Regions from separate parts of the Mesorhizobium sp. M0808 genome, predicted to be linked through region 3. Evidence: predicted binding sites of a transcription regulator. Region 3 holds the regulator's gene; each other region holds the start of a gene.
The links. Region 3 encodes PhoB, which activates phosphate uptake and scavenging genes when phosphate is short. Its sites were predicted from a motif close to TGTCATNNANCTGTCAT; they were not measured.
Positions count from the first base shown of each region.

Region 1: phnC (phosphonate ABC transporter ATP-binding protein) is a predicted target of PhoB. The motif match lies at 2,225-2,241, and genes of this name have one in related genera.
Region 2: phnF (phosphonate metabolism transcriptional regulator PhnF) is a predicted target of PhoB. The motif match lies at 2,066-2,082, and genes of this name have one in related genera.

Region 1 covers NZ_JAMYOX010000004.1:266,137-269,411, reverse strand. The annotation lists gene phnE (phosphonate ABC transporter, permease protein PhnE) at 1-129, opposite strand, end outside; gene phnD (phosphonate ABC transporter substrate-binding protein) at 289-1,197, opposite strand; gene phnC (phosphonate ABC transporter ATP-binding protein) at 1,288-2,154, opposite strand; partial or broken gene NKI25_RS08665 (DUF1868 domain-containing protein) at 2,322-3,031, opposite strand.
Region 2 covers NZ_JAMYOX010000004.1:257,997-261,271, forward strand. The annotation lists gene NKI25_RS08615 (ABC transporter permease) at 1-179, shown strand, start outside; gene NKI25_RS08620 (zinc-binding alcohol dehydrogenase family protein) at 250-1,266, shown strand; gene phnF (phosphonate metabolism transcriptional regulator PhnF) at 1,285-2,028, opposite strand; gene phnG (phosphonate C-P lyase system protein PhnG) at 2,164-2,622, shown strand; gene phnH (phosphonate C-P lyase system protein PhnH) at 2,622-3,233, shown strand; gene NKI25_RS08640 (carbon-phosphorus lyase complex subunit) at 3,235-3,275, shown strand, end outside.
Region 3 covers NZ_JAMYOX010000003.1:207,443-210,717, reverse strand. The annotation lists gene pstB (phosphate ABC transporter ATP-binding protein PstB) at 1-27, shown strand, start outside; gene phoU (phosphate signaling complex protein PhoU) at 60-767, shown strand; gene phoB (phosphate regulon transcriptional regulator PhoB) at 784-1,473, shown strand; gene NKI25_RS06700 (ROK family protein) at 1,483-2,727, opposite strand; gene xylF (D-xylose ABC transporter substrate-binding protein) at 3,014-3,275, shown strand, end outside.

The DNA.
Region 1 (3,275 bases), on a different contig from region 3:
TGTGCACATGGCGACAAGCAGTGAGCCGATGCCGAGCGCCGTGTAGAACCGGCGCAAGGACGTCTGGCGTCGCCAGGCGTCTGCTGCCTGCCGGACCGCGTCTGAACGAATTGTAGCGGCGAAGGTCATACGGGGTCACGAGCGGACACGCAAAAAGGGCGGCGACCGCATCGGCCCGAAAGTTGACTTTCGGAAAGCACGATGCGGCATCTAAGTGTTAGAGCGTACTTTGTGCGTCCAAGTGGACGCACGTCGCTCTAATGGACGCCGCCCTTTCCGCAATTGTCGTCAGCCGCCGATCGCGGCTTTGCGGGCTTCGACGATGACGCTGTAGAAGTCCGGCTTCACCGGAACGTAGCCGGTGAAATCGCCGCCTTCGATGGCCTCGAAGCAAGGCTTGTCCTTGGCCGGCAGGCTGGTGAAGAAGTTGGCGAGCTTGGCGCTCATATCGCCGCCGAGTGCGGTGCGCACGACCAGCGGGCCGTTCGGGATCGAGCCGGAGCGCCAGACTTCGACGAAATCGTTGGGGTCCACGGCGCCCTTGGCGACTTCCTTGTGGAAGGTGCCGGAGGTGTAGCCGTTCTTGAAGTCGCCGATGCCCGAGGAATCGTCAACCGCAACATCGACCTTGCCGTCGCGAACCGCGAGAAGGTTGTTCTCGTGGCCGCCATTGAACTGGGTCGAGGCGAAGAAGGTTTCGTTCGAAGCGCCAGTGTCCTTCGGGATCTGGGTCAGCGGGATCAGGTAGCCGGAGGTCGAATCCGGGTCGGCATAGCCGAGTTTCTTGCCCTTGGCCGACTTGATGTCGGTGATGCCGGACGACTTCAGCGCAAGGCCGATCGAATAATAGCCGGTCGCGCCGTCGGTCTGCTGGGTGGTGAGGATCGGGGTCACGGCGTTCGGATCCTTGAGGTAGACGCTGGCATAGCCCGACGCGCCAAGCTCTGCGAAATCGAGCGTGCCGCCGAGCAGGCCCTGGATAACGCCGTCATAGTCGGCGGCCGGGAACAGCGAGACCTTCTCGAAGCCGAATTCGGACTTCATGTGATCGGCGAGGCACTGAAAGTTGCGCAGCCGGTCCGCTTCGTTTTCACCGCCAAGGATGCCGATGCGGAATTCCTTGATATCCTGGGCGTGAGCGGCGCTTGCCGCGATAGCGAGCAATGAAACGGCGCCAAAAACCATCTTCCTGAACATTATCTCTCTCCTGTTGGTCCCGGCCTCGCGCCGGTAGCGTTCGAATTTTTTGACAGGTGCCTTTGACGCGGGCGGGCGATCAGGCCGTTCTCAATATCCCGGGAATGCGGGCTCGAGCGGTCCGGCGGATGCAGCGATTTTCTGTTTGATGGTGACACTGGTGGAGGTGATGGCCTCGGAGATTTCGCCGCCATTGCTGTCGGCGCCGTAGACCATGCGCACGGCCTCGCGGTTGAGGGCTTCGGGCGGGCCGTCAAAGACGACCTTGCCGGCGGCCATGCCGATGATGCGGTTGCAGTAGGTGCGGGCCGTATCCAGCGTGTGCAGATTTGTGATGACGGTGATGCCCTCGCGCAAATTGATGTCCTGCAGCGAATCCATCACCACCTTGGCGTTGAGCGGATCGAGCGAGGCAATCGGCTCATCCGCCAGCAACACCTTCGGCTGCTGCATCATGGCGCGCGCAATCGCAACGCGCTGCTGCTGGCCGCCGGAAAGCGTGCCGGCCGGCTGCAGGGCGGTGCGGGCGATGTCGAGGCGCTCGAGGGCTGCAACCGCCTCGGCGCATTCACCGCGGGAGAACATGCCAAATAGGTTGGACACGGTCGAACGGTGATTGAGCCGGCCGAGCAGCACATTGGTCAGCACATCGAGGCGCGGCACCAGGTTGAACTGCTGGAAGATCATGGCGCAGTCGCGCTGCCAGCGTCGGAGCGGCGAGCCGCGCAGCCGGGAGACCTCGACGCCGTTGAACAGGATGGATCCCTGGCTGGGATCGATGAGGCGGTTAATCATGCGCAGCAGCGTCGATTTGCCGGCGCCGGAGCGGCCAATGATGCCGACCATCTGGCCTTGCGGAATCGCGATGTGAACATTGCTGACGGCGGTGTTCTTGCCGAACCGGCGGGTGACGCCGCGGATTTCGAGCGTAGCTGACATTTCTGGCGTTGCTGACATGGGGTAAGTTCCAGTCCAGTCGCGGTTGAAGGTCTGTTAACCCTCGCTAGCGCAACGGCATGAACCTGCGGTGTCGGATTGATGTCAGTTTTGTTACTGCCCGCAGGCGCGTTTGGCGCGAAGGCGAGTTGACCCAAACCGCTGCCGTCCGGGCGGCTTGGATGGGATCAGCCGAGGATCAGCAACTCCTCGAAATGCTCCATGTCCCTGAAGCGGCAAAAGGCAGGTGGCCGCAGCTCGATCACCGGAGCCTGGCGGGCAAACAGCGAGAGGCAATCGTCGAACAGATCTTGCCACTCGGACGCCCTTTCGTCCGCCAGACGCCGGATCTGGTAGGCGAACGTGATGTGGAAGACGTAAGTGTCGTGGTCGGGATGCCGGTATCCGAAAGGCGCCGACAAGGCATCGCGCCATGCGCGCAGGATATGCACGTCCTCATCGGTTGCGCCGGCAACGGTCAAGCCGTCGGCACGACATCGACGACCTTGATCTTGAAGGCGCCGTAGCCTTCGAAGCCGTTCAGGCGTTCCTGATAGAGGCGGGTCATGTCGTCGATGCTGGTGTCGAGCGGCACATCCTCCGGCCAATAGGGAAGCCGGCGGCGGTATTCGATGATGCCCTGGAACAGCGTCATGTGCAGGCTGGAGACGGGCGTGAAGGCCAGCCCGTCGGCATCAGGCATGGCGCGCATGCGCTCGCGCACGTCGATGATCACCGCTTCCGAAGCCGAGCCGTTGACGAGATGGCAGACGACCGTGTTGCCGGGCTCGTTGAGAAAATTACCAGAGGTGTCGTAGCGCCTGCCGAGATGCACCGGAGGGGTCGGGTTCGAGCCGGCAAAGAATCCGGCGAGCGAAGGTCTGACTGAAACAGGCATTGCGATCTCCAAACGAAGGCCGCGTCCTGCCCCGACGATGTGTCAGGGACATGAAAACCGTGCCAAGAAGTAGAATATCAAAGGCATGATTCGCCAAGTGATGCTGCCGGGGTTTCCACATCATCAAGATTGAAATGAAGATTCAAACTCGTATCAAAGAGAGGCTTCCTAATTGCTACGTTGGCGCCAGTGGTTGCGACTGTATGCTGCAGGGGTAGTCGCTGCGATGAGTTTCACAGTGGCC
Region 2 (3,275 bases), on a different contig from region 3:
CCTCGCTGTTCGGCGCTGTCGGCTCCGTGCACGGACCGCTGCTCGGCGCCTTCATCCTTGCCACCATCAACAACGGCGCCAATCTGCTCAACGTCAACGCCTTCTGGCAGCGCATCATCACCGGCGTGCTGATCATCGTCATCGTCTATTTCGACGGGCTGCGCCGCCGCGGCAAATAGACTGCCTCCCAATAACCGCCGGCCTCGCGACAGCAGGGCCGGCGGTGCCATGAACCGACTGGATTGAAGCATGAAAGCCGTCGTCTGCCGCTCGCCCGGCGAACTTGTCCTCGAAGACCGTCCGGCGCCTGGCGCGCCCCCCGCCGGCTGGGCGCTGGTCGCCGTCAGCCATGTCGGCATCTGCGGCACCGACTATCACATCTTCGAAGGCAAGCACCCGTTCCTCGCCTATCCCCGCATCATGGGCCACGAGGTTTCCGGCACCGTGATCGAGGTTAGTGAGGACGTCGATCTCGCCGTCGGCGAAGCGGTGATCGTCAATCCCTATCTCGCCTGCGGCAAATGCATCGCCTGCCGGCAAGGCAAGCCGAATTGCTGCGTCAGGATCGAGGTGCTCGGCGTCCACCGCGACGGCGCCATGTGCGAGCAGATCCTGGTGCCGGCGCAAAATCTTTATCCGGCAAACGGCCTGTCGCTGGCCGATGCCGCCGCCGTCGAATTCCTGGCGATCGGCGCCCATGCCGTGCGGCGCTCGCTCGCTGATCCAGGTGCGCGCACACTGGTCATTGGTGCCGGCCCGATCGGGCTCGGCACGGCGCTGTTCGCCCGCATCGCCGGGCTCGACGTGACGCTGCTCGACATGAGTGCGGAGAGGCTGGGTTTCGCCGAAAGCGAACTCGGCTTCGCGACCCTCGACGGCTCGCGGGGCGCTGCTGCCGACCTGGTGCGGGAAGCAACCGGCGGCGACGGCTTCGACGTGGTTTTCGATGCCACCGGCAACACCCGGTCGGTGCAGTCGGCCTTCGCCCACGTCGCGCACGGCGGGGCGCTGGTCCTGGTTAGCGTCGTCAAGGACGACATCGCCTTTTCCGATCCCGAATTCCACAAGCGCGAGATGATGCTGATCGGCAGCCGCAACGCCCTGCGTGCCGATTTCGACCATGTCGCCGCCTCGATCCGCAACGGCGCGCTGCCGCTGACAAAGCTGGTCACCCACCGCACCACGCTTGGCGAGACGCCGCACGACCTCGCCCGCTGGGCGCATGAGAAGTCCGGCCTGATCAAGGCCGTCATTCAAGTCGGATGATGCCAGGGCTGCCGCATCTCAGAGCGCCGACAGTTTGAGCTCGATCCGCTCGGCCGGGAAGCGCGAGTCCGAAAACTGTATCGGCTGACCGTCGGGCGTGACGTTGACGGCGACCGTCACCAGCACGATGGCGCCGGGCTGCAGGTCGAGGTCAGCAAGGTCGGCGGCATCGGCATGGCGCGCCGACAGCACGGTCGATTGCCTGAGATAGTCGTCGATGCCGAAACGTGCCAGCGATGCGGTGATCGAACCGGTTTCCGCCATGGCGGCATCGATGCCGGCAAAGCGCCTGGCATCGAACCATCCGGCCGCGCGGGACACCGGCATTCCATCGGCTTCGCCGCGCGTTTCCAGGCGTATCACATCGGCCCCCGTCGCAAGGCCTAAGCCCTCTGCGACACGGCGGTTGGCCGGCTCGATCGATGACGCGAGCAAGGTGATATGCCGCTCGGACGCCTGTCCTTGCAATCCCTCGGAAAAGCGGGTGCGGGCGCCGATCGGATAAGACAGCCGCTTGCGCGACAGCACGAAGGTGCCGCGCCCCTGCTCCGCCCTGAGCACACCCTCCTGCACCAGCGCTGCGATAGCGCTACGCACCGTGTGGCGGTTGACGCCATAGCGTCCGGCCAACGCGATCTCCGGCGGCAGCGCGGCATTCTCGGGAAAATCGCCGGCGGCGATCGAATGCAGGATCTGGTCGGCGATCTGCCGCCACAGCGCGACACCGCTGCGCCGCTCGATGCTGTTGGCTTGTCCGATCATCTCCCGCCCCAATTCCTCGCGCCGGTCTTTTGGCCCGTGTCACGTGCCCGTCATGGACACGCGCTAGATAATGGATATAATTTGTATAGTTGTCTATATCAATAGACAAATGAACGCAGACGAGGAGCACCGGCCATGCGAGGACGGGAAGCGCGAGAGCAGGCCGAGCGCAAGGCCGTGATGGCGACGCTGGCGCAATCGGCCGGCGACGACATCGTCCGCCTCTGGGACGAAGCCGGCCTGCCTTGCGAAGCGGAACTTCTGCGTGGCCCCGAAACCGGCCTGGTTACGGTACGCGGCCGCATCGGCGGCGGTGGTGCCCCTTTCAATGTCGGCGAGGCGACGGTCACCCGTGCCACGGTGCGGCTTGCGTCCGGCCATGTCGGCCACTGCTACGCGCTCGGCCGCGACAAGCAGAAGGCAAGGCTGGCGGCAATCGCCGATGCGCTGTGGCAGGACCCGGCCCACCGCAATGAGGTCGAGATCAGGATCGTTGCGCCATTGCAGGCGGCACTGGCCAAGGCGCGTGAACAGCGCCGCGCCGAGACGGCGGCGACCAAGGTCGATTTCTTCACCATGGGCGGAGAAGACTGATGGATATCGCCACTCAATCCATTGAAGGCGGCTTCGCCGATCCGGTATTCAATGCCCAGACCGTATTCCGTGCCGTGATGGACGCGATGGCGCGGCCAGGCAGCGTGCAGCCGCTGCCGGCCCTCGCCCATCCCCCGGTGCCGCTATCGGCCACCGCCGGCGCCGTTGCGCTGACGCTGTGCGACAACGACACGCCGCTCTGGCTCGACCCGGCTTTGCAGGGGTCGGCGGCGGTGAAATCCTGGCTTGGCTTCCATACCGGCGCGCCGCTGGCCAACACCCCGGCCGACGCGCATTTCGCGCTGATCGCCACGCCGGCCGAGATGATGGCGTTCGACGGGTTTTCGCAAGGCACCCAGGATTATCCCGATCGCTCCACGACGCTGATCCTCGAGGTCGGCGATCTCGTCTCCGGCGCTGCGCTGCTGCTCGAAGGCCCGGGCATCGAGAAGACGGCGACGATCGCGCCGGCGCAAATGCCGCGCCATTTCGTCGAGCAATGGAAGCAGAACAACCAGCGTTTTCCGCGTGGCGTCGATATCATCCTCGCCACGTTCGACGCAATTGCCTGCCTGCCGCGCACGACGCGCATCAAGATGATGGAGGCGTAGCATGTATGTTGCGGTAAAGGGTGGCGAGACGGCCATTCGCAA
Region 3 (3,275 bases):
GACTACATCACTGGCCGCTTCGGCTGAGCCGTTCCGATCATGCATATGAGGACAGGACCATGGGCGAACACACAGTCGCTTCTTTCGACGAGGATCTCGAGCAGATCAGCAAGCTGATCCGCGACATGGCCGACCTCGCCGGTTCGATGGTCGGCGGGGCGACCAAGGCCCTGTTGAATTCCGACAACGTGCTGGCGCAACGCGTCGTTTCCGACGACGCCATCATGGATGCGCGTCAACGCGAACTGGACGACCGCGCCATCACCCTGATCGCCAAACGCCAGCCGATGGCCCACGATCTTCGCCATGTGGTCGGAGCGATCCGCATGGCGGGCGACCTCGAACGCATCGGCGACCTTGCCAAGAATATCGCCAAGCGCGTGAGTGCGGTCGGCCTCAGCGCCACGCCGCGGGACCTGTCGCATTCCATCGACGCGATGGCGCAGCTGGTTCTCATCCAGGTGCAGGGTGTCATCGAGGAATATGCTGCAGGCGATGCGGCCGCGTTGGCCAAGCTGCGTGCCGCCGACGAGCGCATCGACGTCAAATACACGTCCGTGTTCCGCGAGCTGTTGACCTACATGATGGAAGATCCGCGCAACATCACCGCTTGCACGCACCTGCTGTTCTGCGCCAAGAATCTGGAGCGGATCGGCGACCATGTCACCAACATCGCCGAAAATGCGTATTATGTGCTGACCGGCGAGCAATTGCCGGTCAATCGTCCGAAGCAGGACGAAACGACAATGTCCGCACCGGTGACATGATGGGGGTGCCCAGCCGATGATCGCACCACGCATAATGGTGGTGGAGGACGAGGAGCCATTGGGTGTGCTGCTCCGCTACAATCTCGAATCCGAAGGCTACCAGGTCGAGGTGGTGACACGCGGCGACGAAGCCGAGATCCGTTTGCAGGAGAATGTGCCCGACCTTTTGGTGCTCGACTGGATGATACCAGCGGTTTCCGGCATCGAGCTCTGTCGTCGGTTGCGGGTGCGCCCCGAAACCGAGCGGCTGCCGATCATCATGCTGACCGCGCGCGGCGAGGAGAGCGACCGGGTGCGCGGGCTTTCGACCGGCGCCGACGACTATCTGGTCAAACCGTTTTCGACACCGGAATTCATGGCCAGGGTCAAGGCGCTGCTGCGGCGCGCCAAGCCGGAAGTGCTGTCCAGCGTGCTGAAGGTCGGCGACATCGTGCTCGATCGCGAATCGCACAGGGTCTATCGCAAGAAGAGCGAAATCAGGCTCGGGCCGACCGAATTCCGGCTGCTCGAGTTCATGATGCGGCATCCGGGCCGTGTCTTCTCGCGCAGCCAGTTACTCGATAATGTCTGGGGCGAGACAATCTACATCGACGAACGCACCGTCGACGTGCATGTCGGGCGGCTGCGCAAAGCCGTCAACAACGGCCGGATGCCGGATGTCATCCGCACCATCCGCGGTGCCGGCTATGCGATCAGGGAAGATTGACCCGCCTGGTCAGGCTACGTTCTTTCTGACGCTGGGCCTCATTTGCGCGCCCGGCGCGAAAATCTCCTGGTCGACGAAGCTTAGCGCCCGCATCGCGCAGCCTTCGCGGATCAGCGGCAATTCGTTCGGCTCTGTATCGAAGGAGATCGAGCCCGAATGCTGGCCGCCGGCGGTCTGGGCGATTGCCTTCCGCAAGGCCGGCTCGATCAGATCGAAGGCGGCGGCACTGGCGCCGACCATCGCGACCGGTGCCGGATCGATCAGCGCGAACAGCGAGCCGAGACCGAAACCCAGCGCTTCGCCGGCCTTGCGGTAGGCCTCGCGTTCCGGCCCATCTTTCTCGCGCGCCCGGGCCGCCAGTGCTCGCATGTCGGCGTCGCTGACGTCGGCGATCGGTTCGCTTTCTTCGCTCATCTGCCTGGCGTTGCGCCAGATGGCGTAGTTGCCGGCATAGGCCTCGATGCAGCCGCGCCGCCCGCAACGGCAGAGCGCGCCGCCCGGACGATGGATCATGTGGCCAAATTCGCCACCCGAGGAATGCGTCCCGGTGAACAGTTCGCCCTTCAGCACCAGCCCCATGCCGATGCCATGCGAAAGCAGGATGGCGATGAAGTCGTCGCGATAGCGATCCGGATTGCGCCAGCGCAAAGCCACCGCCATCATGTTGCAGTCGTTCTCCACCGTTGCCGGGATGCCGAATTCGTCCTCCAGCATGTCGGCAAAGGCGATGTCGGTCTGCGGCGTGATCGGCGACCACAGCATGGCGCGTGCAGGGGAGTCGGTAATGCCCTGAATCGCCAGGGCGATGCGGGCGACACTGCGGACGTCAAGGTCTGGATCCTGCAGCCGGCGCCGGACGATGGCCATGCATTCACGGATCAGCTCGTCGCGCGGCATGGTCAGCGTGTCCAGCCGGCGCTGTTCCTCGGCGACCACCTGTCCCGTATAGTCGATAATGGCGGCCGACAGGAAATTCAGCGACAACACCACGGTCAGCACCGCCGCCGCTTCCGGGTTGAGGGCGAGGCCGACCTGCGGACGACCGCGTTTCAACGAAACGGGCTCACTTGCCTTGCTCTCGGCGAGGATGCCTTCCCGTATCAGGTCGGAAGAGATCGCCGATATGGTCGAATGACTGAGGCCGGTAGTAGCTGCGATCTCAGTACGCGATGGCTGGCCGGCCCGGCGCACCGCCGAGATCACCATCGCCCGGTTGCGCCGGCGCAAATCGTCATGGCGGATTCCGACCGACATTGTTTTGCTTTCCTCCCGGTTGCCGCGGCCGCTCATGAACCGGAAGCCGTCGGTAATGTCCGACAAATAGTGTCGGACGCAGGCAAATAGTGTCAGATGCAGGTTGCGCTGTCATCGTTTATTCCGACGCTCGAAAAAACTCGCAGAGTCATTAAAATCCATCAGAATCGATGTTGACAGCAGCCGGAGATCGGGCCAGTATTTTTTCGAGGCTCGAAAAAATTAGAGCTTCTAAGCTGGTCTTTGAGCCAATTGGTCACGCCGTACGCGGCGCAGGGAGGATATGATGAAGAAATTCACGACCGCCATTCTGGCGGGTGTCGCCATGACGCTGGCGCTGGCGTCGGTGGCGCAGGCTAAAGACAAGGTCATCGGCGTTTCCTGGTCGAACTTCCAGGAAGAGCGCTGGAAGACCGACGAGGCCGCAATGAAGGCGGCCATTGAGGCCGCAGGCGACAAGTATATTTCCGCCGACGCACAGTCCAACCCCGGCAAGCAGCTCACCGACGTCGAGAGCCTGATCTCGCAGGGCGCCAGCGCACTGATCA